DNA from 3 places in the Priestia sp. FSL R5-0597 genome. Region 1 is predicted to be linked to each of the others. Evidence: riboswitches for the same ligand, from Rfam matches in the RefSeq annotation. Region 1 holds a riboswitch; each other region holds the start of a gene.

Region 1 (10,548 bases):
CATATTAAGGAAACAGGAACGCTTGATTTGCGTACTTTTCAACATGCATTAACGCAATTAAATGAACAGGCACCGAAACAAGATGCATTTGTAGTCGTAGGAGATTTGGCCGACACAGGCGCGTTAAAAGAATACGATCGCTTTTTTTCTATTTATAATCAAAATAAACAGTCGCAGGCCGTGTCTCTTTTTACAATTGGCAACCATGAATACCGGGACAGTGTAACCAATCAGCAAGCGCAGCAGCGTTTTTTATCTAAAACCAAAATGAAGTCTCTTTACTTTCATCAAGTGATAAAAGGATATCATTTTATCATGCTTGGAACAGAAAGCCGTCTGACCGCCGGTGATTATTCAATCAAACAAATTAACTGGCTTGCTGAACAGTTGAAGATAGCAAAGCGAGACGATCCTAAAAAACCGATTTTTGTCTTTATTCATCAGCCTATTAACAATACATTGTACGGGAAAAACAGATGGGGGATAGAAGTGAATGAACAGCTTCTTTACAATACGTTAAAACCTTATCCGCAGGTCATTACGTTTTCTGGTCATACCCACCATCCGTTGGACGACCCTCGTACTATTTTTCAAAGAGATTTCACCTCTCTTGCAACGTCTTCTGTTCGGTATATATGGCCTGGTGCTGGATATTTACAAGGTGAACTTCCTCCTGGCTACCGAGATGTGAGTCAAGGTCTTCTTGTAGAGGTTTATAATCGAAAAGTAGTCGTTAAAAGGCGGGATTTTCACGCAAATAAGTGGACGGGAGAAGCGTGGGAAATTGACATACCTGCAGATACAAAAAAATTTCACTACACGAATGAGCGAGATTTAGTAAAACCGATTTTTCTTCCAAGCTCTACTATTTCTGTTATACAAGAAAAAGCTTCAGCAAATCAGCTTTATATCCAGTTTACGCAAGCGGTGGATAATCTGATGGTTCATTCTTATCGCATTACCGTCAAAAATAAAGAAACTGGAAAAGTGGTCAAAACATATAATGCATTTTCTCAATATTACAGCGATCCTGTTCCGGATGTTTTAAGTCTTCCGTTATCCGGTTTGCAGCCTCATACTGCGTATCAAATAGAAGTAGCGGCAGTGGATGCGTTTGATAATCAAAGCGATCAAAAATTAATGATTGAAGGCTCTACTAAATAGCTGAAAGAATCCTGATTTTTATTGATTCTTTTAGCTTTTTTTCATCTGTTTTTAATGTTATTTTCATTAGATTTTTAAGTGGAGTTGCTACACTGAAACTGTATTTAAAGTCATAATATGTAATTTTTATGAAAGTATCAAAATCAAAAGGAGTTTATATGAAAGGATCTTTTGTACGTTTTTTAGTAGTGGGACTGGTCAATACAGCAGTAGGTCTCTCCATTATGTATGTGCTGCTTCATATCTTTCATCATTACTGGATAGCGACGTTCGTCGGCAATGCAGCGGGGGCAGTCGTCAGCTACGTGTTAAATCGAATATTTACGTTTAAAAGCGGAGTTCATTTATCAAAAAGCATACTGCGTTTTATTTTAGTTATTGGCATTTGCTACGGCTTGTCTTACTATATTGGACTGCAGTTCTCCAGCTGGTTATTGCATCAACTTCCTGTTGCGGTGCGTCCGTTCAAAAAAGACGTCGGTATATTAATTGGAACAGGTCTGTATACGCTTTTAAATTATACGGGTCAAAAATACTTTGTATTTAATACAAAAAAAGAAGCAGTCGTCCACGATTAGCTTTTAGTCATTATGAAATGGAAATAGGTGTTAACAGATGAAGAAAGAAACAGCTATGAATAAAGAAAAAACATTGCTTATTATCGCTTTCCTTTTGCTGCTTGCGTATGTATCTCCTATGTTTTTGCTTGGGGAAAATTCACATATACGCGTGCATGATAATTTAGACTCAAATATTACGTGGTATAAAGTTCTGCATCGAAGCGGAGAGCTGTTTGGCTCCAGTCATGCCGTATTACCTCAAATTATTAACGGATTGCCGAGGAATACGTTTGGAACAGAATTTAGCGGTATCCAGTGGCTGTATGGTGTATTCCCGACCATGCTTGCATACAGCCTGAGTCAAACGATCACGCGCGTATTTGCTTTAATTGGAATGTATTTATTATTAAAAAAGCATTTTATTAAAAGCAAGGATGCGTATGCGATTCGAGTGCTTGTATCGCTTGCTTTTGCACTTACGCCATTTTGGCCTTCGGGCATGCTGAGTACATTAGGACAGCCGCTAGCGCTGTGGGCGTTTTTAACCATTCGAAACCGCGAAGGAACGTGGAAGGAATGGCTTACACTTTTACTGCTCCCGTTTTACGCGAGCTTTGTGCTCGGGTTTTTCTTCTTTTTAGCAGCGATGGGGCTGCTATGGCTAAGAGACGTAGTAAAAAAACGAGCGTGGAATATTCCTTTTTTAAGCAGTATTGCAGCGATGACTGCTGTCTTTCTGCTCATTGAATACCGACTTGTTGATTCGCTTTTATTTCCGGAGGCCCCGACGAGTCGAAATGAATTTTTAAGCTCTACTCTAAGCTTTGGACATTCCGTTCGCCTTGCTTTGAAGAACTATACGCTCGGGCATACGCATGTAATGACGCTTCATACTTTTGTCATTTTACCGCTTTCTTTTGTCGTATTGTGGTTTGTTGCTCGAAATCGCAAGGAAAAGCTTGACAAAACGTTTTTGCAGTTATTTATTCTTAATCTACTACTGTCGATTTGGTATGCGTTTTGGTTTTATAAAGGTTGGGAGCCGCTAAAAGAAAAATATCAGCTTTTTAATACGTTCAACTTTGCTAGATTTCACTTTTTACGCCCGCTCATTATTTATTTGATGTTTGCCGTTGGCAGCTATGTTTTATGGAAAAGGAGCAAGGCGTGGAAAAAGTTTGTGTGGGTATGTTTGATTTTACAGCTGCTTGTGTTATTTATAGCAAATCCTGAACTTTACTATCGCTACAATCACGAGCCTTCAGTCAAAGAATTTTATGCTGTGCATCAGTTTGATGAAATAAGCAGATATATTGGAAAACCTAAATCATCTTATCGCGTAGCGAGCATAGGGCTTCATCCATCAATTGCTCAGTATAACGGCTTTTATACGCTAGATACGTATAACAACTTCTATCCGTTAACATATAAACATGAGTTTCGCAAAATTATTGCCAAAGAGCTTGATAAAAATAAAAAACTAGAAAGCTACTATGATCATTGGGGCAATCGCTGCTATGTGTTTGTTAGTGAGCTAGGGAAAAAATATGATTACCGAAAAGACTCAACGAAAAAAATCCGTCATTTGCAGCTTAATATCAGCCAATTTAAGAAAATGGGCGGTCGCTATATTTTTTCAGCTGTGCCAATTGAAAATGCTGAAAGCGACGGTTTGCACTTTTTAAAAGCATTTAACGATAAACAGTCCGCTTGGAAAGTGTATGTATATGAAGCAAAGTAAGGGGGCAATAACATGAACAGACCTATTTTAACGATCGTGGTTCCATGCTACAACGAAGAAGAAGTATTCACAGAGACGTCTTTTCAATTAACTACTGTAGTAAAAGAACTAATTAATGAACGACTTGTATCAAGTGAAAGTACCATTTTATTTGTAGACGATGGAAGTAAAGACAGCACGTGGTCGCTTATTGAAAAAGAAAGCTGCAGCAATTTGTTTGTAAAAGGGTTAAAGTTAGCGCGAAATGTAGGACATCAAAATGCTTTGCTTGCAGGACTAGAAGTAGCTCATAAGCAATCTGACTGCGTCATTTCCATTGACGCGGATTTGCAAGATGATAGCAGCGTCATTCGTACTTTTGTAGAGAAATATTGGCTTGGGTATGAAGTTGTATATGGCGTTCGAGACAGCAGAGAAACCGATACATTTTTCAAACGAACCACGGCAGTAGGGTTTTATCGTTTTATGAACAAGCTAGGAATTCAGCTCGTTCAAAATCACGCTGATTTTCGCCTTATGAGCAAACGTGCTCTTGGTGAACTCATGAAATATAAAGAAGGAAACGTCTTTTTGCGGGGCCTTGTACCATTAGTAGGATTTCGCTCCACGGAAGTCACATATGACCGCAAAGAACGGACGGCGGGTGAGTCAAAATATCCGCTAAAGAAAATGCTCGCTTTTGCATTTGACGGGATTACGTCTTTTAGCGTAGCACCTATACGCTTACTGACGCTGCTTGGAGGAGCTTCGTTTCTCTTTAGTATTTTGTTTGGCATTTATGCGCTGATTCAAAAATATTTAGATCATACGCAAATTGGCTGGACGTCTCTTATTTTATCAATTTGGCTTGTAGGCGGCCTGCAGCTAATGGGAATAGGTCTTGTCGGAGAATACATTGGCAAGATTTTCAACGAAGTGAAACAGCGTCCTAAATATGCGATTGAAAGAGATTTATATACAAAACACTCGTTAGACACACAAAAAGATTTGCTGATGCATTAATTAAGAAGCTTCTCCTGAATGGAGAGGCTTTTTTGTTAAAGTGTTTATCATAATTTTTAAGGTAATAGGAGATGCTACTACTAAAATTTCTAAGGAGATCAAAATCTATGAAAAGACTACTTTATACAGTCAGCACTTTTTGTTTTGTTTGGCTTGCTTTTGCAACCATTCATGTCAGCGCTCTTTCGATTGAGAAACTTCCAATGAAGAAATCATCTGAACAATGGTCGGTCGAACTGACAAAAGCGAGCATGACGGGAGATAATCAGCTAAAGTGGAAAAATAACGTCTATCATACATATGGATTAACCGTTGAAAACATTGGAAAAGACGTAGAGCGTGTGCAGGTCCAAGCTTTTCGGCACGAAGGAAAAAATAAGGCGAAATACAGCTTGTTTTCTCCTATTGAAAGGTCTAACTTAAGCAAAAGCGGTCAGCGTTTTCGCTATGCCAATTTTGCTGTTCCTGGAAAAGCGGCAGGCTTAGACATCATGATTAACTGGACGGATGAACAAGGCAACCATCAAGAACATTTTGAATTTAAATAAAAGTCTTCGCTTAGGCGAAGACTTTTTTTTGCAGGAATTTATCTCTGTATGTGGAAAACGAACACGAAAGGAGAGATTGTGATGATTGCAAAAGCTACTGAAGAAGAAATACAGGAAATTCGGACGAAATCTGCTGATGCGCTGTTTGAAGGAACAACGCATCAGTTTCAACCGTCAACTGAACGCGTAAATGAACTAATTGATAATGCCCTTGAAAAAGGGTGTTATTATTTAGTATCTAGACAAGAAAATAAACTTGCAGGCTGGGTTTTTGTCGGTCCATCTGCCGACTTCTTTTCAAAAGCAGAAATTGGCTTTATCTACGAGTTATATGTTTTACCAGAATACCGCGGGCAAGGTCTAGCCAAGCCGTTAATGCAAAAAGCAATTGATGAATTGTCTATCAAAGGATACCCTGAAATCAGACTCAGCGTTCATGCTGGGAATTTTGCACAGCATGTGTACCGTGAACTTGGATTTGTAGATAAACAAATATCAATGAGCCTACAGGTGGCAAAACGTCCGTAATGTTGGTGAATGTCAGCGAGTCCATAAAACATAAGATGTTATACATGCGATGAGGTTCGGTAATGAAAGTAAAAGTAAATAAGTAGCCCAAACGGCGCCTTTATCTAGTACTTCAACAGCTCCTCTACCTGTATGATCTGAGGCGGGGGGATCTTCAAGTGCGTTCATAATCAGAGCCGCCGCTGCTAAAATAATCCCTCCAATGCTTCCGGTTGTTTTGACAATTGCAATATGGAAAGTAGATGAAAAAGCAATGCTAAGAAGCAGCAGCAAGCTTCCCAAAAAAGCAGATAACATATATCGTTTCATGTGCTCACCATCCTTTATAAAATCATACCATATTTTACTTCTTTTTTCTTTTTATTGAAAAGCTATTGACGTAACCTATAAAACATATTAGAATAGTCAGAAATAATTTAAAAGCGAAATATTCTTATCTAGAGAGGTGGAGGGACTGGCCCTTTGAAGCCTCAGCAACCACAATTATTGAATGGTGCTAATTCCAGCATAGCCTAGCTCTGACAGATAAGAAGAGGAATCTTTTTCTATGATGAAATCCTCTTCTTAGGAAGAAACATTTCGTATAGAAAAGGTGATGACATTGAAAAATACACAACAGGCGCTAAGCGTTGATGATTATTTAGATCTATACTTGTTAGCAAAAGAACTAAAAGACGAAACGTGGCAGCAGGAAATTTTAGCCGCGCTAAAAACGAAGCAAAATCGTTCATTTGAAGACAAACAATCCGCACTCGTTCAAGAAATATGGGAAGATTTTAAACAGTTAAATGAAGATATTTCTTTTACGTATCGCTTAATTCAAGAAGAGCCAACTAATGAACAGTTTCAAGTTAAATTAAGGAACTTGAGAGAACGGCGGATCACGCTGAGTCGTGAATTATATTTAGCTAAAAAACAGTATGTTGAACACACGCAGTAAAAGGATCCGCTTGATAAACAAGCGGTTTTTTTGCATGTAAATGTTAGAAGCGTTCTATTTCGGGTAGTAAATAGATAAGACAAAAAAAGGAGGGATAACAGTGGCCCAAGGTGTATTATGTGAAGTGAATGAGTGCATGTATTGGAAATCGGGAAATAAATGCAGTGCAGAGTCCATTTACGTTGTGAGTCCTGAAAGTAGTCACCATGTTTCTGAAACGGAAGAACCTGGCTGTAAAACTTTTGAACCCGCGAGATAAATGCTAGTTTTATAAAAAAGCATAAAATGAACGATGCGCTGACGGAGTTGAGTCGGCGTTTTTCTATTTTTAAAAAAATACTATTACTTAGGTGCGATAATAAATACATAGTAAAAAAGCAGTGTCTACGTCTAATTGTGCGTTTAAACAAAATGATACGATATTTTTTTTGTTTTTCGACAAAAGAAAAACGAGAGAAAGGTGATAGAATAAAAATATACAGCCTAGCTGACTTTTAGCATAAATTTATATGAAAGCGCTAACAAAAAGCTGTATTCATCTCGTTTTGACAGATTGGAAAAAGGGGAGACGTTTATGCAGGGGAAAACTCAGGGGAAAGAATTGAAACGCGGGTTAGAAGAAAGACATGTGACGCTGATGTCCTTAGGAGCAGCCATAGGGGTAGGGCTGTTTCTTGGATCTGCATCTGCTATTAAATTAGCAGGGCCGGGAATATTATTGGCGTATGGATTTAGCGGAATGATTATGTTTTTTATTATGAGAGCACTTGGAGAAATGGCGATTCAAAAACCTGTTGCAGGTTCATTCAGCAAGTACGCGCGCGACTATTTAGGGCCCCTTGCTGGTTATCTAACAGGTTGGAACTACTGGTTTTTATGGGTTGTAACATGTATGGCTGAAATTACAGCCGTTGGTATTTATATGGGATATTGGTATCCGGATGTACCAAACTGGATTTGGGCGTTATCGGCGCTTGTCATCATGACAACAGTTAACTTCTTAGCTGTTAAGGCATATGGTGAACTGGAATTTTGGTTTGCACTTATTAAAATTTTAGCGATTGTGTTAATGATTGCCGTTGGATTATTAATGATTGTGTTTGGAATCGGGAACGGCGGCGTTGCGACGGGTATTAAAAACTTATGGGACAACGGCGGGCTGTTCCCGAACGGATTCAAAGGTATTTTACTGTCGCTGCAAATGGTTATGTTTGCATATTTAGGAATTGAAATGATCGGCGTTACCGCGGGAGAAGTGAAAAATCCAGAAAAATCTCTAGCAAGAGCGATTGATTCGGTCTTTTGGCGTATTCTTATTTTCTACGTTGGTGCATTATTTGTCATTATGTCGATTTATCCTTGGCAAGAAATTGGTTCACAGGGAAGCCCGTTTGTATTAACATTTGAAAAAATCGGGATTCCAGCAGCGGCAGGCATTATTAACTTTGTGGTGCTAACAGCAGCTCTTTCTTCTTGTAACAGCGGTATTTTTAGTACAGGCCGTATGCTGTTTAACTTAGCAGAGCACGGAGAAGCTCCAAAAGGATACGGTCAGCTGACAAAAGGCGGCGTACCTGGAAAAGCTGTTTTAGCATCAGCGGGTGCGTTATTAGTCGGAGTAGCGTTAAACTACATTGTGCCTGCCAAAGTATTTACGTGGGTAACAAGCATTGCAACATTCGGTGCGATTTGGACTTGGGGAATTATTTTGCTTTCTCAAATTAAGTATCGCAAAACGCTAAAAAAAGGTGAAGAGGCAAAGTTAAAATACAAAATGCCTTTATTTCCGTTAACGTCTTATGTGTCACTTGCGTTCCTAGCGCTGGTGGTTGTTCTTATGGCGTACAATCCAGATACAAGAATTGCAGTTGTTATCGGACCACTATGGTTTATCGGTCTTATTATCGCGTACTACGCAAAAGGATTTCATAAACGAAGTCAAGGTTCAGCTGGGACTGAGCAAAAGCTAGTGAAATGAACGAAAAGACCTCTTTCTTGGAAAGAGGTCTTTTTTCATTAGTTTATGTGCGAATGATTAGTTTTTTTGAAGGGATTATTGATACATATGAATAATGTAGAAAATATTCTATTTATTCTGTACTATTTAGTTAGAGAATTCATTAATGATTAAATGGTAATTGGAAGTGGATAAGTATGGTAGTTTTACGTTTTTTAACGCCACACAGTGCATCGAAAAGTTGGGAGGAAATAGGCAGAAATGATAGAAAGATTTAGTGAAAAAGACATAAAGGGTTTGCTAGTGCTATCTAAGTTGGAAAAATGGGATTATAGCGAAGCGGATTTACATACGATTTTTTCAACTGGAGACGTATTTGGACATAGAAATGAGAAAGGTGACATTGTATCAAGCGTAGCAGTAGTTTTATATGAAAATCAGTCAGCTTTTATAGGAATGGTAATTGTGAGAAAAGATTATCGAAAACAAGGGTTAGCCGGGCAGCTCATGAAGCACTGTTTGCAAATTCTTTCTCCTGAGGTGAATGCCTACTTAATTGCGACAAAAGAAGGTGAGCACTTATATAAAAAAGCAGGGTTCAAAACCGTGGACTATGTAAGTAAATATATAAGCAGTGAATACATACCAAGAGCATTTAAAGCTTCAGGGTTTTATACACGATCCTTAACGAGAAGGGACTTCAAAGAGGTTTTAAAGCTTGATGAAGCAGCATTTGGAGATAATAGAAAGCTATTTTTAAAAAGTAGAATTCAGCAAGCTGAAAAAGCAGTTGTCTTACAAAACGAACAAAATAAAATAATGGGTTATGGTTTAGCGGTTCGTACCCCGAGCAATATCGTGATTGGTCCCGTAGTTGCTCCACACGCTGAAGCAGCAATGCTAGTCATTGATGAACTAGCGAAGAGTTACAAAGAAAAGCTGAGAATTGACCTGTCTTCTCATGAGGAAACGTTAAAGAAACTTGTGGAAAATCACGGGTTTCAGCTTCAAAATGAGCCTCCTGTTATGGCGTATGGCGTCAATTCCCTATCTGCTAGACAGGGCAACCTTTTTGCTATAGCAGCTCAGGCGTTTGGATAAAAAGAAAGGAGAAGCTCCTTTCTTCGCGTCTACCGAATTCTCCCAATTTTAAACCCATTATCAATCTGATGAAAGCCGACTTTTGGATAGTAGTTCATTGCAGAAGGAGCGGAAAGTAAAATGAGCGCGGCTTCTTCACCGATTTCTGATTGAACGTGCTTGATGAGCTGTGTGCCGATTCCTTGATTTTGATAGTCTTTTACGACAGCTAAATCCGATAAATAGCAGCAGTAGCTAAAATCTGTTAACGCTCTGGCTATGCCAATGAGTTCGCTGTCTTTCCAAGCGGTAACAGTAAGGGAAGCATAATCAAGCATTCTTTGAATCCGATCAAGATCTTGTGCCGGACGTTTAATACCTGAATGTACAAACACTTCAGCAGCTTGTTCGGCACGGATTGAGACGTTGGTTTTGTAAGTAATGGTCATTGTGTCATCTCCTTGATTTATAAGATATAGTCCAGTATATGAAGAATCTGAATTGAGAATAAGTGTCAGAAACAGTAAATTTAATAGTGTCAGTTAGAAAGGAAAGAACATCATGTTAGAGTTAATGCCTTTGCTCGATAAAAGAAAAGCAGATCCCTTATACATGCAGCTTTATACTTACATAAAAAAACAAATTCAAAAAGGCACCATTCCGCCTCATGAAAAACTGCCTTCTAAACGAAAGTTAGCTCTTCATTTAAGCATTAGCCAAAATACGGTTGAAGCGGCTTATGTACAGTTAGAAGCTGAAGGCTATATCGAGATACTAGCCAGGAAAGGAGCATTTGTAAAAGAGATAAAAAATGAAGTCGTGCTTCAAAAACAGCCTCCCGCCTATGTCTCTTTACCGCAAGAAGAAGGGAAATCAACTGTCATTGACTTTAGCCATGGAAAGGTAGACGTAGAAAAATTTCCGTATAACACGTGGAAAAAGCTAACGGTTCAAACAATTTATCATGATGAAAGCCAGCTTTTTTATAGCGGACATCCACAGGGCGAACTGCTTCTTCGTCAAGAAAT
Region 2 (10,548 bases), 940 kb from region 1:
AAAGAAGACTACATGGAAACAGATGGTCCCGTAATGATTGACGAACTACCTTCGGGCATTCAACAAGATGATGCGTACAGCTTCATTATGAAAGATAATGTTTTGCAGTATGTAATGAAATATGTAAAGCGAACATTTTTGTAAAAGCATCATATCAACGAAAATACCCCCGTTTGTACGGGGGTATTTTTTATGAGCGTCGGATCAATTTCTTTTCTAGATAAGCCACGCCTTGGTACATAATCGTAGCGAAAATGGCAATTAATAATAAGCTGAGAAGAACAAGAGTAAAGTTGAAGACTTGGAAACCATAAATAATCATATATCCAAGCCCTTTTGAAGAAACTAAAAATTCTCCTACGATGACGCCTACCCAAGATAAACCGACGTTTACTTTAAATGTGGAAATAATGGCAGGCATGGAAGCTGGAAGAATTGCTTCTTTAAAACAGCGGGTTTTCGTTGCCCCGAAGCTTTTTAGTAATTTAATATAGTTTGGATCCACTTCTTTAAAGGCTGTGTAAACGACGATGGATGTAATGATAACGGATATAATCGCTCCCATCGTTAAAATTGAGAAAAATCCTGGCCCAATTGCTACAATTAAAATAGGGCCCAGCGCTACTTTAGGCATGGCGTTTAAAATAACGAGGTAAGGGTCTAATATATGTGCAAGCCTAGTTGAATACCAAAGGGCCGTTGCAAGTAAAATACCTAGCACTGTGCCTAAAATGAAGCCAAGAACTGTTTCGAATAACGTAAAACCAATATGTTCTGCCAGCGAGCCGTCGGCAAGTTTAATTAAAAATAAATGCCATACTTTAGTAGGGGAACTGAAGATTAAAGGGTCAATCCACTTTAAACGAGAAGCCAGTTCCCAGAAGCTAAAAAAGGCTAAGAAAATGACCAGCTGTACGCTCAGTACTAATCGTTTTTCGCCCCGAACCTTGCGAAGGTAGCTTTCGTGAAGAGTATCTAGGGAGCTAGTGGGTTTCAAGTTGATCAAGCTCCTTCCATATGTCCATAAATAAATCGTTATAGACAGGATGCTGTCGTGCTTCAAACGGAGAGAGGGTTCGTAAAATAGAAGGAACCGTGAATGTTTTTGCGATTTTTCCTGGCTTGGCTGAGAATAAAAAGATTCGGCTGCTCATAGCAATGGCTTCGCCGATATCGTGCGTGACCAAAACGGCCGTTTTTTGATAAGTCATCAGTGTTTTGGAGACAAGTTCTTCAAGCTTGAGTTTTGTTTGAAAATCAAGTGCTGAAAAAGGTTCATCCAAGAGTAAAATAGCGGGGTCAATGGCAAGTGTTCGGACTAAAGCGACGCGTTGTCTCATGCCTCCGGATAACTGGTGTGGATATAGGTCATCTACGCCTTGTAGACCAATTTCTTTTAGGAGCAGCAGTGCTTTACTCTCCGTTTTGTCTGTTAGCTGTCCGCGAATTTCAAGCCCAAGTAAAATATTTTCTTTAATGGTTTTCCACGGAAACAAATAATCTTGTTGAAGCATATAACCGATGTTTGGAACTGATGTTCCGATATTTTCACCGTCTATTGTGACAGAGCCTGACGTTGGTTCAATCAAGCCTGCAATAATCGATAGAAGCGTCGTTTTTCCACATCCGCTTGGGCCGAGAAAGGAAACGAATTCTCCTTCTTCAATAGACAAATTAATATGTTCAAGTGCAGTGGTAGCAGACTTTGTCGTAAGGTACATATGTTGAACATCTTGAATGTGAAGTTTTGTCATATTACTCCCTCATTGCATCTTTTGCGAATTTTGTGTTGACTAGCTTGCTGTGATCAATGTGTCTTGGAAGTTCTCCAGATTCGTCCATGATTGTTTGTAAATGATCCCACTCTTTTTGATCTAATAAAGGGTTAGTTGCAAAGGATTTTTGGGATTTATAGCGGTCAATAACCGTTTTTAGCGTGTCTTTAGGTGTATCTTCAAAATACGGTGCAACCACTTCAGCAATTTCATCTGTGCTATGTGTATTCACCCATTTTTGTGCTTTGTAAATAGCTCGAGTAAATTTAGCTGCTGCTTCAGGGTTATCTTTTAAATAGCTTTCTTTGGCCATAAATGTTGTATAAGGAACTGTTCCTGATTCTTTTCCGAAGGAAGCAACGATATGTCCTTTTCCTTGTTTCTCTAAAATACTAGCCGTTGGCTCAAATAATTGAACGTAATCTCCAGTACCAGAAGCAAAAGCATTCGCAACGTTAGCAAAATCAATGTTCTGAACGAGTTTTACATCTTTTTTAGGATCAATATTATGCTGTTTTAACACATATTCCCCTACCATTTGCGGCATGCCGCCTTTGCGTTGACCAAGAAACGTTTTGCCTTTAAGCTGATCCCATGAAAATTGATCGACCTTTTTACGTGCTACTAGAAATGTTCCGTCGGTTTGGGTTAGCTGTGCAAAGTTGATGACGGGATCACTAGACCCTTGTGCATATACGTAGATTGACGTTTCCGAGCCGACTAAGGCGACGTCGATGCCATCAGATAAAAGTGACGTCATTGTCTTATCTCCGCCCCAAGTTGTTTTTAAATCTACCTTTAGTCCTTCTTCTTCAAAAAAGCCTTTTGAAATAGCGACGTACTGGGGAGCATAAAAGATAGAGCGAGTTACTTCGCCGACACGAACCGTTTGTACAGATGTTGTTTTGCTGCAGCTAATTAGTGGAATGAGTAAAATCATAATAGCAAGCAAAGAAAAAAGCCATTTAATTGGTTTCATAAAGCAAACCTCCTTAAAGTAATAAAATATTTTATGATAATGTATGTAAAGAAGTGGAAGAAGGTGAGTGCCTATATAACTATGTGGAAAATCAAAGAAGTAGTAGTCAACGACTGAAAGTAAACCTTAGCGGAAGAAAGTAAACCTTAGCGGAAGAAAGTAGGCTAGTTATATAAAGAATGGAGGAAAAAAATGAAAGATGGAACAATTCTTCATAAACAGCGTTTCCCATCATCAAATCCTCGCGTGACGCTGTGGGTGATTACATATGCATGTCAAGGGCTTAAGATTAAAGGAATGCTTGCAGAGCCAAAAGAAAAAGGAATGTATGACGGCTTTTTATACTTAAGAGGAGGTATTAAGAACGTAGGAACGGTTCGCCCTGCTCGACTCATTCAATTTGCTTCACAAGGTTTTATTGTGATGGCTCCGTTCTATAGGGGAAATCAAGGAGGCGAAGGAAACGAAGATTTTGCAGGAGATGATCGTTACGATGCTTTTGCTGCTTACGATTTACTGAAACAGCTCCCTAACGTCCACCATGACCGCATTCATATTTTTGGGTTTTCACGAGGGGGAGTGATGGCTTTACTCACAGCCATTGAAAAAAAAGACAGCCGTTCTCTTGTGCTATGGGGAGGCGTCACGGATATGGTGCTGACATATGAAGAAAGAGAAGATTTAAGAAGAATGATGAAGCGGGTGATTGGAGGAACTCCTTCTAAATATCCTGAAAGATACGAATGGAGGACACCTTTGCATCGTGCTCATCTCGTCGAGCCGCCGGTCTTGCTTATTCATGGTTTAGAAGATAAAAACGTCTCAATTGATCATTCCTATCAGCTCGAATCTAAACTAAAGAAGTCCAATAAAAAAGTTACCAGCTGGTATTTTGAAAACTTTCCACATGCTTTTCCACCAAAAGAAAACCGAGAAACGGTAAAGAAGTTAACGAAGTGGATGAAAGCGCAATAAAAGATATGCTACGATAGAAAAAACAAGTAGAATAACAGTGAGGAGTGAGAGAAAATGGGGATGCCGCTAGAATTAAATACAATGATTGTGACAAAAGGCAACGAAAAGCGTGTAACAGATAACATTTTTCAAGTTGAGAAAAAAGGATATCGTTTGTATCCGTTGGATATTCCATTAAACATTCACAAAACGAAAAATGGAGAATGTATTGGAACTGCTGTTGTGCGTAAGGTAGAAATGGAGCAGGAAAAAACCATTGTCACATATGAACTGACAAAATTACATTCGACTAACTAAAAAACCGATCGTCTATAAGACGATCGGTTTTTTATTAGACTCTAGGTCCGCCTAATGTTGAAATGTCCGATGCTACATCATTAAAACGCTTGAAGTTCGCTTTGAATTTAGCGGCAAGTTCAGTTGCTTTTTGGTTATAAGCTGTTGCATCGTTCCATGCTTTAGAAGGCTGAAGCACTTCATCAGGAACTCCCGGAACATGAGTTGGAATCGATAAACCAAAAATAGCATCTGTTACTGTTTCGGTATTAGCTAGTTCTCCTTCAAGAGCTGCTTGAACCATAGCTCGAGTGTAACTTAACTTCATTCGTTCACCCACGCCGTATTCACCGCCGGTCCATCCAGTGTTTACAAGGTAGACATTTACGTTATGTTCATCGATTTTCTTTCCTAGCATTTCTGCATAAGTTGTTGGAGCAAGAGGTAAGAAAGGCTCACCAAAGCATGTAGAGAAAGTAGCCTGTGGCGATGTTACGCCGCGCTCTGTTCCAGCTAACTTACTAGTGTATCCGCTCAGAAAATGGTACATCGCTTGTTCTTTTGTAAGCTTGCTGATTGGAGGTAAGACGCCGAAGGCATCAGCAGTTAAAAAGACAATAGCTGTAGGGTGCCCAGCAACGCTTGGCAATACCGTATTATCAATAGAGTCAATTGAATAAGCGGCACGAGTATTCTCTGTTAAACTATTATCATTGTAATCTGCTACTTTCGTATTTTGATTCAACACTACATTTTCCAGTACTGCGCCGAAGCGAATTGCATTAAAAATTTGCGGTTCTTTTTCTTCGGAAAGCTGAATGCACTTCGCGTAGCAGCCTCCTTCAATATTAAATACACCAGAGCTTGACCAACCGTGCTCGTCATCTCCGATTAAACGACGGTTTGCATCAGCAGAAAGCGTTGTTTTACCCGTTCCAGATAAACCAAAGAATAATGCAACGTCACCTTCTTCTCCTACGTTAGCAGAACAGTGCATGGATAGAATATTGTTTTGAGGAAGCAAGAAGTTCATCACTGAAAAAATGGATTTTTTCATTTCACCAGCGTATTCAGTTCCTCCAATTAGCACAATGCGTCGCTCTAATGAAAGAATAATGAAGGTTTCCGAATTCGTCCCGTCTGTTTCAGGGTCAGCTTTGAACGTTGGAGCTGCTACAATTGTAAACGGCTTCACATCATCATTTGTTTTTTGTTCAGCTGAAGGGCGAATGAATAACTGCTGAGCGAATAGGTTGTGCCATGCAAATTCATTAACTACTTGAATTGGTAACTGATACTTTTTATCAGCTCCAGCATATCCATTAAAAACAAAAAGTTCATCCTGCTTCTTTAAGTGGGTTAAGACTTTTTTGTATAGCGCATCGAATCGCTGAGCAGAAATTGGCTGATTGACGGGTCCCCATTCAACCGTTTTTGAAGATACAGCATCGCTTACAATAAATTTATCCAAAGGAGAGCGACCTGTATATTTTCCGGTTTCGACTGACACAGCACCTGTAGAAGTCAGCGTTCCTTCGCGTCGAGCTAGAATTTTTTCAACAAGTTGTGGAACAGATAATTGGTGTTTTGTTGTTTTTAATTGAAGCAAACCATTTAATTCGATAGACATATCAACAGTACTCATGTGCACTACCTTCCTTTTTAGCTATTATTTATTCATTAATGTTTGAAATTTATAATTAGTATAACACATTTATTTAATTATTCTATACTATTTAACTAAAAATGTTTGTGTATTATAAAAAAATGTACGTTATACCTATTTTAGACACATGTATATGTGCTAGAAGCGAAAAAAGTGAAGCTATTTCAAGTGAAAGCCTTTTTTTGGTCTGTCTTGTTAACCAAACTTCGTGATCATTCTTAATAAGGTATACTATTTTTAAATTTGAGTATGTTACATTAAAACAGATTCAAACATAAAGAGATGATTTCCATTTGAATGTTGTTGACAGTGAAGCGCTTTTTCATGTATTATATGTCCTTGAACGGATACTCTCTTATCCCGAGCTGGTGGAGGGACAGGCCCTGTGAAACCCAGCAACCATCGTCATTTTTTTGTGTAGACGATAAGGTGCTAACCTGATGCAAGGGCACAACCTTGATCGATAAGAGTGAAAGGCTTATGTAGAATTTGATACCTTTCCTCGATACAAGGAAAGGTTTTTTTATATTTTTTAACGTGTAATGAAAATAAGGGAATGAGTACCGTATCACAATGTATCGTATTTATAAGGAGGAAAACTGATGTCAACACAACGTCGTCTGTTCACGTCAGAATCTGTTACAGAGGGACATCCCGATAAAATTTGTGACCAAATTTCTGACTCAATTCTTGATGCTATCCTAGCAAAGGATCCAAATGCTCGTGTTGCTTGTGAAACAAGCGTAACAACTGGTTTAGTTTTAGTAAGCGGTGAAATTACAACTTCTACTTACGTGGATATTCCTAAAACAGTTCGTGAAACAATTAAAGGAATTGGCTATACTCGTGCAAAATACGGATTTGATGCTGAAACTTGTGCAGTATTAACATCTATCGACGAGCAGTCAGCTGATATCGCTGCTGGTGTAGACCAAGCGTTAGAAGCACGTGAAGGTCAAATGTCCGATGAAGAAATCGAAGCAATCGGAGCTGGAGACCAAGGGTTAATGTTTGGTTATGCATGTAACGAAACAAAAGAATTAATGCCTCTTCCAATTTCATTAGCTCATAAACTTGCTCGCCGTCTAACAGAAGTACGTAAAGAAGAAATTCTTCCTTACCTTCGCCCGGATGGTAAAACACAAGTAACAGTTGAATATGATGAAAACAACAAACCTGTTCGCATCGATACAATTGTTATTTCAACTCAGCATCACCCAGAAGTAACGTTAGAGCAAATTCAACGTAACTTAAAAGAATATGTAATTAATCCAGTTGTTCCAAATGAGTTAATTGATGAAAATACAAAGTATTTCATTAACCCAACAGGACGTTTCGTAATCGGCGGCCCTCAAGGAGATGCTGGTTTAACTGGTCGTAAAATTATCGTTGATACTTACGGCGGATATGCTCGTCACGGCGGCGGTGCATTCTCTGGTAAGGACGCAACAAAAGTAGACCGTTCAGCAGCTTATGCAGCTCGTTATGTTGCGAAAAACATTGTAGCAGCTGATCTTGCTGATAAATGTGAAGTACAACTAGCATATGCAATTGGTGTTGCACAGCCAGTATCTATTTCAATTGATACATTCGGTACAGGAAAAGTTTCTGAAGAAGTACTAGTAGATGTAGTACGCAAAAACTTTGACCTACGTCCAGCAGGCATCATTAAAATGCTTGATTTACGTCGCCCAATTTATAAGCAAACAGCAGCTTACGGTCACTTTGGTCGTACAGATGTGGAGCTTCCTTGGGAGTTCACAGACAAAGCTGAAGCATTAAAAACTCAAGCTTTAGCTAAATAATAAAAAAAATCTCCGTGAAAACGGAGATTTTTTTTATGCCCATTGAATACCTTCAGCAGATTTTTCTACGACATCTTCATATTCTGAAAGCAAATGCTGAAAAATGGCGTCCCATGATTGAGTAAGAGCATAGTGTCTCGCTGCATGGCCAAAGTGAAGCCGCTGGTGCAAATCATCAAGTAAACCTGTAATAGCCGAACTGAATTCTTCTAAGGAGTGAGGTTTGCAAAGGTAGCCGTTTCGCCCGTGCTGAACCATCTGTTTAACTCCTCCTGCATTTGCTGCCACCACGGGAGTTCCAGAAGCAAGAGACTCCAGTACGACATTTCCGAACGTTTCTGTTTCTGAAGGGAAAACAAACAAATCAGATGAAGAATAGATATGAGCAAGTTGCTTACCTTCAAGAAAGCCTGTAAATGTCATATGCTCAGATGCTTGCTGTTGCATTTGTTCTTTTAAAGGACCATCTCCCACAATAAGCCAGTGAACTTGGTGGCGGATATGATCAGGTAAAGATCGGGCAATTTTTAGTAAAAAATCAGCGTTCTTTTCTTTAGCTAACCTTCCTACATACGTTAAGATGTAGGGTTTTTTTATATTATATTTAATACGAATATCAAAGCGGTCATAGTGGGGATGGAACAATTTGTGATTTACCCCTCGCGACCAAATAGCTACGTTGTGAAACCCTTGTTTTTCTAGCTGCTGTTTGGTCACTTCGGAGGGAGCGAATAATTTTTGTACAGGTTTATAAAACCATTTCATATATTTTTGCAGTGGTACACGCATTTTTTCAAGTTCATAGTGAGATAAATAATCATCAAAATTGGTATGATAAGAGCCGACAAGAGGAATACCTAATCTTTTCCCGTAATAGGAGCCGCAAAGCCCCATTGTAAAAGGAGTGGCCAAATGAATAAGAGAAGGGTTGAATTCCTGCAGCTGCTTTTTAATTTTTAAAACGTTTGGCAATGAAAAGCGGCTGTTTGGATAAAGGAAAAACGGCATGCTAGGCGAGCGGTGAACATACGTTGAAAACGACCGATTATGAGCAAATTCAGGAGCAAATACCTGGATGGGAATTTGCTTTGATTTGACATACTGAGTAAATTGATAAAGTGTTTTAGCAGCTCCGTTAACTTCCGGAGCAAATGTATCTGTAAATAAAGCAATTCTCATGAGTACTCCTCCTATCAATTAGACTAAAAATATGTTCAGTGAAACAGCACCTGAAAAGATGCCGAGTATCAGGCCTACCATGACATCCGTCGGATAGTGCAGACCGAGATAAATTCTTGAAATGCCTACCGTTACTGCAAGCGGCAAAAGAACGGCAGCGAAGGCTGGGTAAGTAATCATCAGAGGGGTAACTAACGAAAAAATAGCCGTTGTATGCCCCGATGGAAATGAATGATCTTTTAATGGATTTTCTAATACTTTTGTATGCTTTAGTTGAATATAAGGCCGTTGTCTCGGATATAGCTTCTTAGCAATGGCAACAGGAATATGGCTAACGGCTAGAGAAAAGGCACAGGCGTAAGCGACGGATGAAGGATGCAGAAATAGCAGCAAGCACGCTATCACAATGGTAAACGTGGCTCCGCCGGCATGAGTTAGTAAACGTAAAAATCTATTTAAGTGCTTTCGATCAAAATGTTGATTTACACTTTTGAATAATCGGCATTCGGCATCGTATACATACTGAATTAACTTGGCTTTCATAGAGTCGCTCCCTTTTTAATAAATACGTCTTTATTATTCAGTTTAATCTTTAATTGTGGAGGCAGTACTAAAACGATGTAAATTAATATGGAAATTTCTTTACAATTGTGGAGAGAATAGAACATGATTAGAGAGTTTGTGGAGATACTAAAAAAATTCCCTCAGTATGACTTTCTGAGGGAACGTTTCCTTTATAATGAAGAATCAGATTTCTTAATAGACTTATAATACTGCCCTTTTTCTACATATTCTGTACGAATGCGCTGCATATCTTTTAAATCTTCCTCAGTCAGAGTGCGGATTACTTTAGCAGGTCGACCGAGTGCGAGAGTATTAGGTGGTATTTTTTTACCGGGAGGCACTAAACTTCCTGCACCGATAAAAGCACCTTCACCAATTTCCGCACCGTCTAAAATAATAGAGCCCATGCCAATGAGCGCGCGTTTGCGGATGATGGAGCTGTGTAAAATAACTTGATGTCCTACTGTCACATCATCCTCAATAAGCAAAGGAGCATTTGGGCTTTGATGGAGTGTTGATTGATCTTGTATATTTACTCGTTTCCCGATAATAGTAGGCGAAACATCTCCTCTAATAACGGTGTTAAACCAAATGCTGCTTTCTTCACCAATGGTGACATCTCCAGTAATCGTGACATAGTCTGCGAGGAAGCAGCTGGGTGCAATATTAGGCATTTTTTCTTTATACGGATAAATCATCAAATCATCTCCCTTTATTAGTTGAAAAAAAGTAGTAAATCTTCTAATGTAAGTGTACAAAGGTTTTTAAAGCAGGTAAACAAAAAAAGGAAGAAGGAGTAACTCAAATGCATAAATGGGAAGCAGTAAATCCAAAAGGCGTTATTGTCATGGTCCATGGAGCAGCGGAGCATCACGGGCGCTATCGCTGGCTGATTGAGATGTGGCGTTCGGTTGGAATGCACGTAATCATGGGAGACCTTCCTGGCCAAGGCTTAACAACGAGAAGAAGAGGACATATCCTATCCTTTGATGAATATGTATATGAAGTGGAAGAATGGGTACGTGAAGCGCAAAAATATGATTTGCCTATTTTCCTGTTAGGACATAGTATGGGAGGACTGGCGGTTATTCGTACGCTGCAGACAAAAAATCTTCCTATATGGGGTGCGATTCTTTCCTCACCTTGTCTAGGATTAAAAGAGCAAGTACCAGCTTACTTAGATATGTTATCTAAAGGATTAAATAAAGTCATGCCGAACAAACTTTTTGATTTGGGTCTTACTGTTGAAAAAGCAACAAGAAACCAAGAAGTTCGAGATGAAGATGAAAACGACTCACTGTACGTTACAAAAGTTTCTGTAAGATGGTA
Region 3 (10,548 bases), 2.5 Mb from region 1:
TTTCGGGGGCACCAGTTTTTGAAAGAGGCCGTTGCGACTTTTTATAAACGAGAATATGGCGTTGATGTGGATCCTGAAAAAGAAGTAGCTATTTTGTTTGGCGGGAAGGGTGGACTTGTTGAAATCCCGCAGTGCTTATTAAACCCTGGAGATACGGTGCTGGTTCCGGATCCTGGATATCCTGATTACTGGTCTGGAGTAGAGCTTGCAAAAGCAAAGATGGAAGTGATGCCGCTCACGGCTGAAAATCATTTTCTGCCCGTATACGAAGAGATAGGTGAACGTGCTAAAGAACAGGCAAAGCTCATGTTTTTAAACTATCCGAATAATCCTACCGGTGCAGTGGCAACGGCAGAATTTTTTGAAGACACCGTGGCGTTTGCTGCCAAGCACGATATTTGTGTGGTACACGACTTTGCCTACGGAGCCATTGGATTTGATGGTAAAAAGCCAATCAGCTTTTTACAGACTCCTGGTGCAAAAGAGACGGGAATTGAAATTTATACTCTTTCTAAAACGTATAACATGGCGGGATGGCGAGTTGGATTTGCTGTAGGAAATGAAAGTGTAGTAGAAGCTATTAATCTTCTTCAAGATCATATGTATGTCAGCCTCTTTGGGGCGGTTCAAGAGGCAGCAGCGGCAGCTCTGTTAGAATCTCAACAATGTGTGAATGATTTAGTTAAGCGCTATGAATCTAGACGCAATACCTTTATTCAAGGGCTTCAAGAAATTGGTTGGGACGTTACATCTCCAGCGGGTTCCTTTTTTGCATGGCTAAAAGTTCCTAAAGGATATACTTCTGAACAATTTTCAGATTTACTTCTTGAAAAAGCCCACGTTGTAGTGGCACCTGGAGTAGGCTTCGGAACATATGGTGAAGGCTATGTGCGCGTAGGACTGCTGACGGATGAAGAGCGCATGAGAGAAGCTGTATCTCGAATAAAAAAATTAAATTTATTTTAAAAACGCATTGACAATCCTTTTTGAGTTGGCTTAATATGTAAGAAGTTAACGAGATTAATAACCGATAAATCCTAGCGGTATTTTTTATTTAGTATATAATCTACGAATTCAATTTAAATAAATAGCAACTTTCTTATTAAGAGTAGGTGGAGGGACTAGCCCGATGAAGCCCGGCAACCGACTTAACGCATGTTAAGCACGGTGCTAATTCTTGCAGCAGCAGCTGAGAGATAAGAAGAGCAACGAAAGCCTCTTCTTAATCACAGAAGAGGTTTTTTTTATTAACGATATTAAACAGCAAGGGAGTTTTTAGCATAATGAGTGAAATCGTTGCAAGCTACTTACTACATGACAATAAAGGAAATTTTCATAAAAAAGCGGAAGGAATTGCTTTAGGACTAACCGTCGGCTCATGGACAGGTCTGCCGCTTTTAGATCAACAACAGCTTCAAAAGCATAAAGGGCGCGTCGTATCCGTAACTGAGCTTCAAGACTGCGAACGTGTTAACGGATATTTAGGCGGAGAGGTTAAGCAGGCTATTGTCAAAATTGCTTATCCAACTGCCAACTTTTCAAGAGATTTACCGGCTATTTTAGTTACGGTTTTCGGAAAACTATCACTTGATGGAAAAGTGAAATTATTAGACTTGGATTTTCCTGATGAATTATTAGCTGAATTCCCAGGACCGCGCTTTGGAATAGAAGGTATACGAGAGAAACTAGGCGTTTATGACCGTCCGCTTGTGATGAGTATTTTTAAAGGCGTGATTGGAAGAGACATGACGTACTTAACAACTCAGCTGCGTGAGCAAGCGCTTGGCGGAGTGGATTTGGTTAAAGACGACGAGATTTTGTTTGATAGTGAACGAACACCTTTTGAAACTCGCGTTACAGAAGGAAAAAAAGTACTGAATGACGTATACGAAAAAACGGGACACCGCACGCTGTATGCTGTTAATTTAACGGGACGAACGTTTGAATTAAAAGAAAAAGCGAGAAAAGCAGCTGAGCTAGGAGCCGATGCTCTTTTATTCAACGTATTTGCTTACGGGTTAGACGTACTGCAGGCACTTCGAGAAGATGATGAAATTAACTTGCCGATTATGGCACACCCAGCTGTTAGCGGAGCGCTTACGCCATCAGAGTTTTACGGTTTTTCAAATTCATTACTGCTTGGAAAACTATTGCGCTTAGCCGGAGCAGATTTCTCACTGTTTCCATCACCATACGGAAGCGTAGCGCTTTCTCTTGAAGATACGACAGGCATTGCCTACGAATTAACGCGTCCTGTGTACAAATATAAGCAGACTTTCCCGGTTCCTTCAGCAGGAATTCATCCTGGAATGGTACCGCAGCTTGTGAAGGACTTTGGAATCGACAGCATTATTAATGCAGGAGGCGGAGTTCACGGTCATCCAGACGGCGCTATCGGAGGAGGAAAAGCATTCCGTGCGGCGATAGATGGAGTACTCTCTCATCAAACACTAGCCGAAAAAGCGGAAGAATCAAAAGAGTTGCAAAAAGCTTTGCAACTATGGGGAACAGTAGAGGTGAAAGCATGACATCGTTAAAAATCTTTTGTGACTTTGATGGAACAATCACAAATAGCGATAACATTATTGCTATTATGAAACAATTTGCTCCTCCGGAGTGGGAAAGTATTAAAGACGACGTGCTAGCACAGCGCGTCTCCATTCAAGAAGGAGTAGGGCAAATGTTTGCCTTGCTTCCCGTGGAATTAAAGGAAGATATTATTTCTTATATTTTAGAGACGTCTGCTATTCGAGATGGATTTGATGATTTTATTGCCTATACAAAAGAGCATCATATTCCGCTTTATATTGTAAGCGGAGGAATTGACTTTTTTGTAAAACCGCTTTTGGGAAATCGAGTTGCAGAGGAAATGCTCTACTGCAACGGATCTGATTTTTCCGGTGAGCATATTTCCATTACGTGGCCTCATACATGTGATAAACAGTGTACAAATGACTGCGGCTGCTGTAAGCCAACGATTATTCGCCATCTTGCAGATGAAAGAGATCATACGGTTGTTATTGGCGATTCAATTACAGATTTGCAGGCTGCCAAATTAGCTGACACTGTCATTGCGCGTGACTTTTTAATTAAAAAATGCGAAGAGCTATCTCTACCGTATCGTCCTTTTTCTACTTTTTATGATGTGATTCACCATTTACAAGAATTAACAGAAGAGGTGAAAGCATGAGTATTATGGCTCAGCAAAGATTACACGAGCTTGCAGATATAAAAGATGAGTTGGCAGAGCGCGATTGGTTCTTCGGTACAAGCGGAAACTTAGCGATTAAAGTGGATCAAAATCCGACAACTTTCTTTGTATCAGCAAGTGGAAAAGATAAAAGAAAACGCACAAATGAAGACTTTTTGTTAGTTGATCAATACGGGAAGCCTGCAGAAGAAACGCATTTAAAGCCTTCTGCTGAAACGCTTTTACACGTTAAGATTTACGAGTCAACGAATGCTGGGTGCAGCCTTCATGTACATACAATCGACAACAACGTGATCTCTGAACTGTACGGAGATGAAGGGTTTATTTCATTCAAAGGCCAAGAAATTATTAAGGCACTGGGTATTTGGGAGGAAGATGCGGAAATTACTGTTCCGATTATTCCGAATTACGCGGATATTCCGACACTAGCAGAAGAATTTTCTCATCATATAAAAGGCGATCAAGGCGCGATTTTAATTCGTAACCACGGAATTACGGTATGGGGGAAAAATGCGTTTGAAACAAAAAAAGCGCTAGAAGCCTATGAATTTCTATTTAGCTACCATGTGAAATTACTATCACTTAAAGGCATTAAGCCAAAGGTGCATTTATAAAAGGAGGAAATAAAAATGGCGCAAATTCGCTTACATGTAAATAATAAAAGAATTGAAACTCAAGAGGAAGTATCAGCTTTTCTGGCAAACAATGAAGTTATTTATGAAAACTGGGATATTACAAAACTTCCAGAAAATCTTCGTGAAAAATATGATTTAACTGATGAAGAAAAAACAGAAATTTTAAACGCTTTTGGTGAGGATATTAAAGATATTTCTGAACGCCGCGGCTATAAAGCTCAAGATGTTATCTCGTTATCGGAATCTACACCAAACATTGATGAATTGTTAAAAAACTTTCAGCGCAAGCATATTCATACAGATGACGAAGTTCGCTTTATCGTAAGCGGTCATGGAATCTTTGTTATTCAAGGAAAAGACGGTGAATTTTTTGATGTTGAATTAGAGCCGGGCGATTTAATTTCAGTACCAGAAAACATTCTTCATTACTTTACACTAATGGAAGATCGTAAAGTAGTCGCTGTGCGAATTTTCGTGACAACTGAAGGATGGGTACCTATTTACGCATAACAACTACTTGTAAAGCATAGGTCATGATCACCCCGCTTTTACATCTAAAAGCGGGGTATTCTTTGGATTATTATAAAACTAACTATTTTTATATGAATAATAAGTTTAATAGGAGGAACACCATGAAAAAGAGTAAAAAAATGCTGTGGCCACTTACTTTGCTCGTGCTTCTAGTTTTTGCGCTGGCTGCCTGCACGAAAGAACAGCCAAGTCTAAACGAGAAAGCACAGGCAGCTCCAGCGCAGCAAGCGGCTTCTGCTAAGCCTGTACAGCAAGAAGGAAAAAAGATTACGAAAGATACAAAAATTGCTCTTATTTCTGAATTTACGTCAGGCACTCACGCTGCTCAGTACATAACAGGTGTGACAAAAGCGGCTAAAAAAGCAGGAGTACAGCTATCCGTTTCTGATTCTAATAATGATCAATCTAAAATGGCGGCGTATTTAGACACGGCTATTAACCAAAATGTTGACGGTATTATGATTGACCACGGCCGGGCTGAAACCCTTGAACCTGGCGTGAAGCGCGCGATTGCAAAAGGGATTCCCGTTATTGCAACAGACGTAGAATTAAAAGTAGAAGGCGTTACAACGATTGACCAAGATGATTATATGCTTGCGCTCCAGGGGCTAAAGCAAATGATGCAGGACATTAACGGAAAAGGAAATATTGTATATGCGTTTGTTGGAGGCTTTGCACCGATGGAAAAACGCGACAGCATTTATAAAATTATGATGAATCGCTATCCAGATGTAAAACAAATTGCCACATTTGGAAGCGCAACAGACAACACCTCTCTAGACACTCAAAATAAAATGGCGGCTGTATTAAAGCAGTATCCAAATAAAGGAGACATTGCAGCCGTTTGGGCACCTTGGGACGAATTTGCAAAAGGAGTCACAAGAGCGATTAAAGAAGCAGGACGAGATGAGATTAAGGTATATGGAGTGGACTTATCTGATGAAGACCTGCAAATGATGCAGGCAAAAAACAGCCCGTGGAAAGCGTCAGCTGCTGTAAACCCAGCTTCAGTAGGAGAAAAGCAGGTTGATCTGCTTCTTAAAAAGATTTCCGGTCAAGAGATCCCTCGTTATTATTCCTTTGATCCGGTTTTAGTCAAACAAACTGACTTGCCTAATCAAACGATTAATATGGACCAGCTTAGTCAGTACGTAGAAGAATGGGGTAAAAAAGAGTAGAAGTGGAGGGACAGACATGACGAACGAGCTTTCAATGAAGAACATTACAAAAAACTTTGGTTCTTTTCAAGCGCTGAACAAAGTTGATTTTACTGTTCAAAAAGGGGAAATTCATGCTTTATTGGGAGCCAATGGTGCCGGTAAAAGTACGTTGATGAAAATATTGTGCGGAGCTTACGACGAGTACGAAGGAAAGATTTACAAAGACGGAGGAGAAATCTCTATTTCTTCTCCTAAAGAAGCGAAGAGCCACGGCATCGGCATTGTACACCAAGAAGTCGATGTAGCGCTGATTCCTTCGCTATCAGTAGCTGAAAACATTGTGTTAGACGTGCAGGTTTCTAAGAAAAGTAAGACATTTGTAAACTGGAAATCTATTTATAAGAAAGCGGAAGAAGCTCTTTCTTTACTTGGTTCTTCTTTATCCGTTAAAAAAAATGTTGTTGATCTAACTCTATCAGAAAAACAGCAGGTGCTTATTGCACGTGCAATTGTACAGAATGTTGATTATTTAATTTTGGATGAACCAACCGCACCTCTTAGTGTGGAAGAGACGAAACAATTGTTTTCTGTGATGAGAGAGCTGAAGAAAAGCGGAGTAGGCATTATTTATATTTCACATCGCCTTCAAGAAGTGGTTGATATTTGCGACCGCTTAACGGTTTTAAAGGACGGACGCTATGTAGCTACAAAAGAAACTTCACATACATCAATTGAAGACGTGATTACGCTCATGTTAGGAACGTCTTCTGTAAAACAGTGGGTCAAAAAATCAGTAGAAGTTGGAAACGAACTTTTACATGTAGAAGCATTATCCCTTCCAGGGCGCCTTTCGAATATCTCTTTTCATGTAAAAGAAGGAGAGGTAGTCGGTATTGCAGGGCTTGTAGGAGCAGGGAAAACGGAGCTTTGCCGAAGTCTATTTGGTTTAGAGCAATATGTCAGCGGCAGCGTTCGGTTAAAAGGCAAGAAACTAAAGTTGAATAAGCAGCCGTATTATTATATTGCACAAGGTCTTTCTCTTGTTCCTGAAGAACGAAGAAAAGAAGGAATTTTTGTTCATGAATCGATTGCCGATAACTTAGTTTTGCCAAGTCTGTCCCGCTTTACAAATTATTCGTTTCTAAAGCGAGGAAAGATCAAAGAAAAAGCGCAGAAAACGACTGGGCAAGTTGGCGTAAAGTCTCATTCTATCGAGCAGTCAGTTGGAACGTTAAGCGGTGGAAATCAGCAGAAAGTAGCAATCGGAAAATGGCTTGTTACGGATTCTGACGTACTGTTGTTCGATGAGCCAACTAAAGGGGTTGATGTGGGCTCTAAGCGAGAGATATTCGACTTAATTACAGGGCTTGTGTCACAGCAAAAAGGCGTTGTTTATGCAACCTGTGAATTCGAGGAGCTGCTAGGGGTAGCGGATCGAATTTATGTTATGTACAACGGGAAAATCGTGAAAGAATTATCCAAAGAAGAAGCAACTAGTGAAAAATTATTTTATTATACAGCAGGAGGAGTAAAAGGATGAGTGCGGAGTATGTAACAGAACCTGTAGCGAAACCAAAGAGAAAAATAAGCGTTTTCGACTTTTTTTACAAATATGGGACAGTCTTAATGATTTTTGTTATTATGATTATTTTTTCCATTGCCACACCTAACTTTTTAACAGGAGAAAACATTAGTGATATTCTGCGCTCTATTTCCATTGTTACCTTAATTGCGCTTGGTGTAACGATATCGTTAACGGTCAACGGACTCGACTTATCTGTAGGATCTACGGCTGGTTTAGCCACTATTTTATCAGCTTCTATGCTCGTTTTACACAGACAAGAAATTGCAGTTGCGATCATTGTTCCGATTATTGCATCGCTTCTCATCGGGTTAGTGAATGCTTTTTTAGTAGTGAAAGTAAAGATTCCTGATATTTTAGCCACGCTTTCCATGATGTTTATCGTACAGGGGATTTTATTAACGTATACAAAAGGCTCAGCTATTTATACCAATATGCCTTTACCAAGCGGAGAAAGAGCTCCGGGAATTTTCATTCCTTCTTTCCTTGCGCTGGGGCAAGGTCACTTTCTAGGTATTCCCGTCCCTGTGATCATTATGCTGCTGACTGTGCTGCTTGTTCATATCGTTTTTTCCTATACAAAGTTTGGTCGTTTTTTCTACGTAACAGGAGGTAACATAGAAGCAGCAAGACTTTCGGGTGTACCGGTTAATCGTTATCGTATGTATGCCTATATGTTTTCAGGTTTGCTTGCTGGAATTGGAGGAGTCGTTTTAGCTGCCCGTATTGGAGTAGGAGAAGTGAACGCAGGCTCACCATTTTTAATGGATGCCGTAGCTGCGACATACATTGGCTTTTCCGTATTTGGAGCAGGGAAACCGAATGTATTCGGGACGCTGATTGGCTCTATTTTAATTGGTGTGCTGTTAAATGGATTAACGATGCTAAATGTTCCGTATTATATGCAAGATATTATTAAAGGAGCTGTATTAGCAGGAGCCTTGGCTTTAACGTATTACCGCTCGAAACAAACATCTACGGCTGTGTAAACAGCCGTTTTTTTTCGTTTGAAATCGGGAAGAATAAGGAAAAACAATAGTATAATCTATTATTTATGTAGAAAGAGGGAGTATAGATGAAACGTGTCGTCATTATAGGAGGAGTAGCCGCCGGAATGAGCGCAGCTTCACAGCTTCGCCGGATGAAAGAAAAAGAAGAAGTGGAAATCCTTGTGTTTGAAAAAGGTGGAGATATTTCTTACAGCGCATGTGGCATGCCTTACTATTTGTCAGGTGTTGTAAAAGAAAAAGACGATTTGATTGCTCGTACGAAACAAGAGTTTGAAGAGCGAAATATCTCCGTCCATCTTTTTCACGAAGTTAAAGAAGTAAACCATACAAAGAAATACATAGTAGCACAAGATGTCAAAACGCACGCTGAAAAAGAGATAACATATGATGAACTCATCATTGCAACTGGAACAACGGCTGTTAAACCTAATTTTATGAGTGATAACATGCCGAATGTATGCACATTAAAGTCATTAGAAGACAGCGAAAGAATCTATACATATCTACAGGCTCACTCCGTAGAAAAAGTCACTATTATTGGTGGAGGATATGTCGGAATGGAAGTAGCTGAAGCAATGAAGGCTTTGGGAAAAGAAGTACGGGTCATTGAACAGGGAAAGCAGATTCTATCTATTTTAGATCAAGACATGGCAGAGCATTTACAAAAGCAGCTAGATGACGATATTTTATTTCATTTCGAAGAAGAAGTGGAAGCATTGCTGCATTCAGATGGTTCCGTCACTCACGTTCAAACAAACCGTCAAACGTACCAAACGGATTTAGTGATTGTAAATGTAGGAGTTCGTCCGAATACGCAATTCTTAGAAAGAAACGGACTAAGAATGCTTGAAAATGGAGCTATTTTAGTAAACGAGAAGTTGGAAACCAACGTGCCTCATATCTACGCAGCGGGAGATTGTGCAACGAGCTATCACCGCGTATTAAAAAAAGATGTTCATATTGCTCTTGGAACCATTGCCAATAAGCAAGGAAGGGTTCTTGGTTACCGATTAGGGGGAGAAAATAGAGAATTTCCGGGTGTTCTAGGTACAAGTATTGTCAAAGTGATGGACTATGAAATTGGAAAAACCGGCATCTCAGAAAGAGAAGCAAGAGAAAATTCTCTTTTATACAAAGCCATCACAGCCGAGGCTCCGAGTCATGCTTCTTACTATCCAGGAGCTGAGAAGATGGTCATAAAACTTGTTTATCATCCTGAAACAAAAGAGATTTTAGGAGTTCAAATGATTGGGAAAGAAGGAGTTGCAAAACGAATCGATGTATTTGCGACAGCTATTACTTGCCGCCTCACAACAGATGAAATAACCATGCTAGATCTTTCATATGCCCCTCCTTTTGCTACGGTATGGGATGCTGTACAAATCGCTGCTCAAAAAGCTGAATAAAAAAGAGGCTGGGACAAAAGTAGTTGAGTCCAAGTAAAAAAAGAACCATTCATCAACCTGTTTGATGAGTGGTTCTTTTTTTGTGATGGTGCACATCGTTTTATTTGTTTCGTTCCTTCTAGCAATTGATTGGAGGGCAAGGAGAAGACTCCTGCGGGAAAAGCGGAACAGGTGAGACCCGGCAGGAGCGAAAGCGACGAGGAGGCTCAGCGGCCGCCCGCGGAAAGCGAAGCCTTGCACGGAAATCAATTGCGGTGTCATAAGCAGTCCAGCTCATGTATCTCATTTGTTCGTCTTTCGATTGGATTTATTTCGTTATGTCTCAACCTCTTTTTTATTCGACAAGCAGCACCTTTTGTCGAAAAACAACTTGTAAAAAAAAGATAAACGGTATTCCTATAGTAATGTAAGCGTTTGTAAATTCCGACAAAATAATTTTTTTGCGAAAAAAATGTCTATTATTGCGACTCTATTTACATATTTAGTAGAATTTGTAATAATGCGTTATAAGCTAATTTCTTTGTCATAGGAGAGGATTTTGTGTTTGGAGTGAGAAATAGAACGAAATCAGAGAGATTATTAGTGGAAATCGTCCAAAAAAGACAAAAGATGGTGCAGCTCGGAGAAGAAAAAGGTCTGACTAATGAAGAAACCGTTACCTGTAGTCAAGAGCTTGATCAGCTCTTACTCGTTTATCAAAAGCAGCGTTTAAAAGAAGAGGAAGAAAAGACATCGTTTGCCACACTGATTAGCCGCTTTTTATCTTTTTCAAAGCTGTAATGCAGGACAAGCATTCGGAATCGGGCAGTAAAACAATTACGCTGCCCGTGGTCTCTCTTCAGCTTTAAAAAATGTTAATTAAAAAAATCATAAACAGCATACCAAAAATAAACGAATAAGTAGCAAACCTTTCGTTTCCATCGCCGTGACTTTCCGGAATCAACTCTTTATAAATAATAAAAAGCATGGCTCCGGCAGCAAAAGCTAACCCATATGAAACGAGAGAATCAACA

What was found. Region 1 has a riboswitch for S-adenosylmethionine ahead of MKX72_RS19585 (hypothetical protein). Riboswitches for the same ligand answer to the same signal wherever they lie in the genome.
Region 2: linked by a shared signal. The riboswitch ahead of metK (methionine adenosyltransferase) and the one ahead of MKX72_RS19585 (hypothetical protein) in region 1 are both predicted to bind S-adenosylmethionine.
Region 3: linked by a shared signal. The riboswitch ahead of mtnW (2,3-diketo-5-methylthiopentyl-1-phosphate enolase) and the one ahead of MKX72_RS19585 (hypothetical protein) in region 1 are both predicted to bind S-adenosylmethionine.

Annotation. Positions count from the first base shown of each region.
Region 1 is NZ_JBBOUZ010000001.1:3,717,815-3,728,362, reverse strand. Features, by position in the region: gene MKX72_RS19620 (metallophosphoesterase) at 1-1,164, shown strand, start outside; gene MKX72_RS19615 (GtrA family protein) at 1,323-1,742, shown strand; gene MKX72_RS19610 (DUF6044 family protein) at 1,780-3,465, shown strand; gene MKX72_RS19605 (glycosyltransferase family 2 protein) at 3,478-4,467, shown strand; gene MKX72_RS19600 (hypothetical protein) at 4,575-5,015, shown strand; gene MKX72_RS19595 (GNAT family N-acetyltransferase) at 5,097-5,543, shown strand; gene MKX72_RS19590 (hypothetical protein) at 5,556-5,852, opposite strand; SAM riboswitch class I at 5,974-6,075, shown strand; gene MKX72_RS19585 (hypothetical protein) at 6,145-6,483, shown strand; gene MKX72_RS19580 (DUF1540 domain-containing protein) at 6,584-6,742, shown strand; gene alaP (alanine permease AlaP) at 7,058-8,461, shown strand; gene MKX72_RS19570 (GNAT family N-acetyltransferase) at 8,702-9,541, shown strand; gene MKX72_RS19565 (GNAT family N-acetyltransferase) at 9,571-9,969, opposite strand; gene pdxR (MocR-like pyridoxine biosynthesis transcription factor PdxR) at 10,082-10,548, shown strand, end outside.
Region 2 is NZ_JBBOUZ010000001.1:4,653,300-4,663,847, reverse strand. Features, by position in the region: gene ytkD (RNA deprotection pyrophosphohydrolase) at 1-144, shown strand, start outside; gene MKX72_RS24555 (ABC transporter permease) at 191-997, opposite strand; gene MKX72_RS24550 (ABC transporter ATP-binding protein) at 984-1,754, opposite strand; gene MKX72_RS24545 (ABC transporter substrate-binding protein) at 1,756-2,754, opposite strand; gene MKX72_RS24540 (alpha/beta hydrolase family protein) at 2,947-3,729, shown strand; gene MKX72_RS24535 (DUF2584 domain-containing protein) at 3,784-4,026, shown strand; gene pckA (phosphoenolpyruvate carboxykinase (ATP)) at 4,061-5,650, opposite strand; SAM riboswitch class I at 6,024-6,141, shown strand; gene metK (methionine adenosyltransferase) at 6,274-7,476, shown strand; gene MKX72_RS24520 (glycosyltransferase family 4 protein) at 7,510-8,655, opposite strand; gene MKX72_RS24515 (phosphatase PAP2 family protein) at 8,674-9,198, opposite strand; gene MKX72_RS24510 (gamma carbonic anhydrase) at 9,390-9,917, opposite strand; gene MKX72_RS24505 (alpha/beta fold hydrolase) at 10,025-10,548, shown strand, end outside.
Region 3 is NZ_JBBOUZ010000001.1:1,252,854-1,263,401, forward strand. Features, by position in the region: gene MKX72_RS06350 (pyridoxal phosphate-dependent aminotransferase) at 1-966, shown strand, start outside; SAM riboswitch class I at 1,097-1,203, shown strand; gene mtnW (2,3-diketo-5-methylthiopentyl-1-phosphate enolase) at 1,284-2,528, shown strand; gene MKX72_RS06360 (2-hydroxy-3-keto-5-methylthiopentenyl-1-phosphate phosphatase) at 2,525-3,190, shown strand; gene MKX72_RS06365 (methylthioribulose 1-phosphate dehydratase) at 3,187-3,825, shown strand; gene MKX72_RS06370 (1,2-dihydroxy-3-keto-5-methylthiopentene dioxygenase) at 3,841-4,356, shown strand; gene MKX72_RS06375 (sugar ABC transporter substrate-binding protein) at 4,479-5,555, shown strand; gene MKX72_RS06380 (sugar ABC transporter ATP-binding protein) at 5,572-7,077, shown strand; gene MKX72_RS06385 (ABC transporter permease) at 7,074-8,108, shown strand; gene MKX72_RS06390 (CoA-disulfide reductase) at 8,195-9,535, shown strand; gene MKX72_RS06395 (hypothetical protein) at 9,661-9,798, shown strand; gene MKX72_RS06400 (aspartyl-phosphate phosphatase Spo0E family protein) at 10,076-10,315, shown strand; gene MKX72_RS06405 (ZIP family metal transporter) at 10,380-10,548, opposite strand, start outside.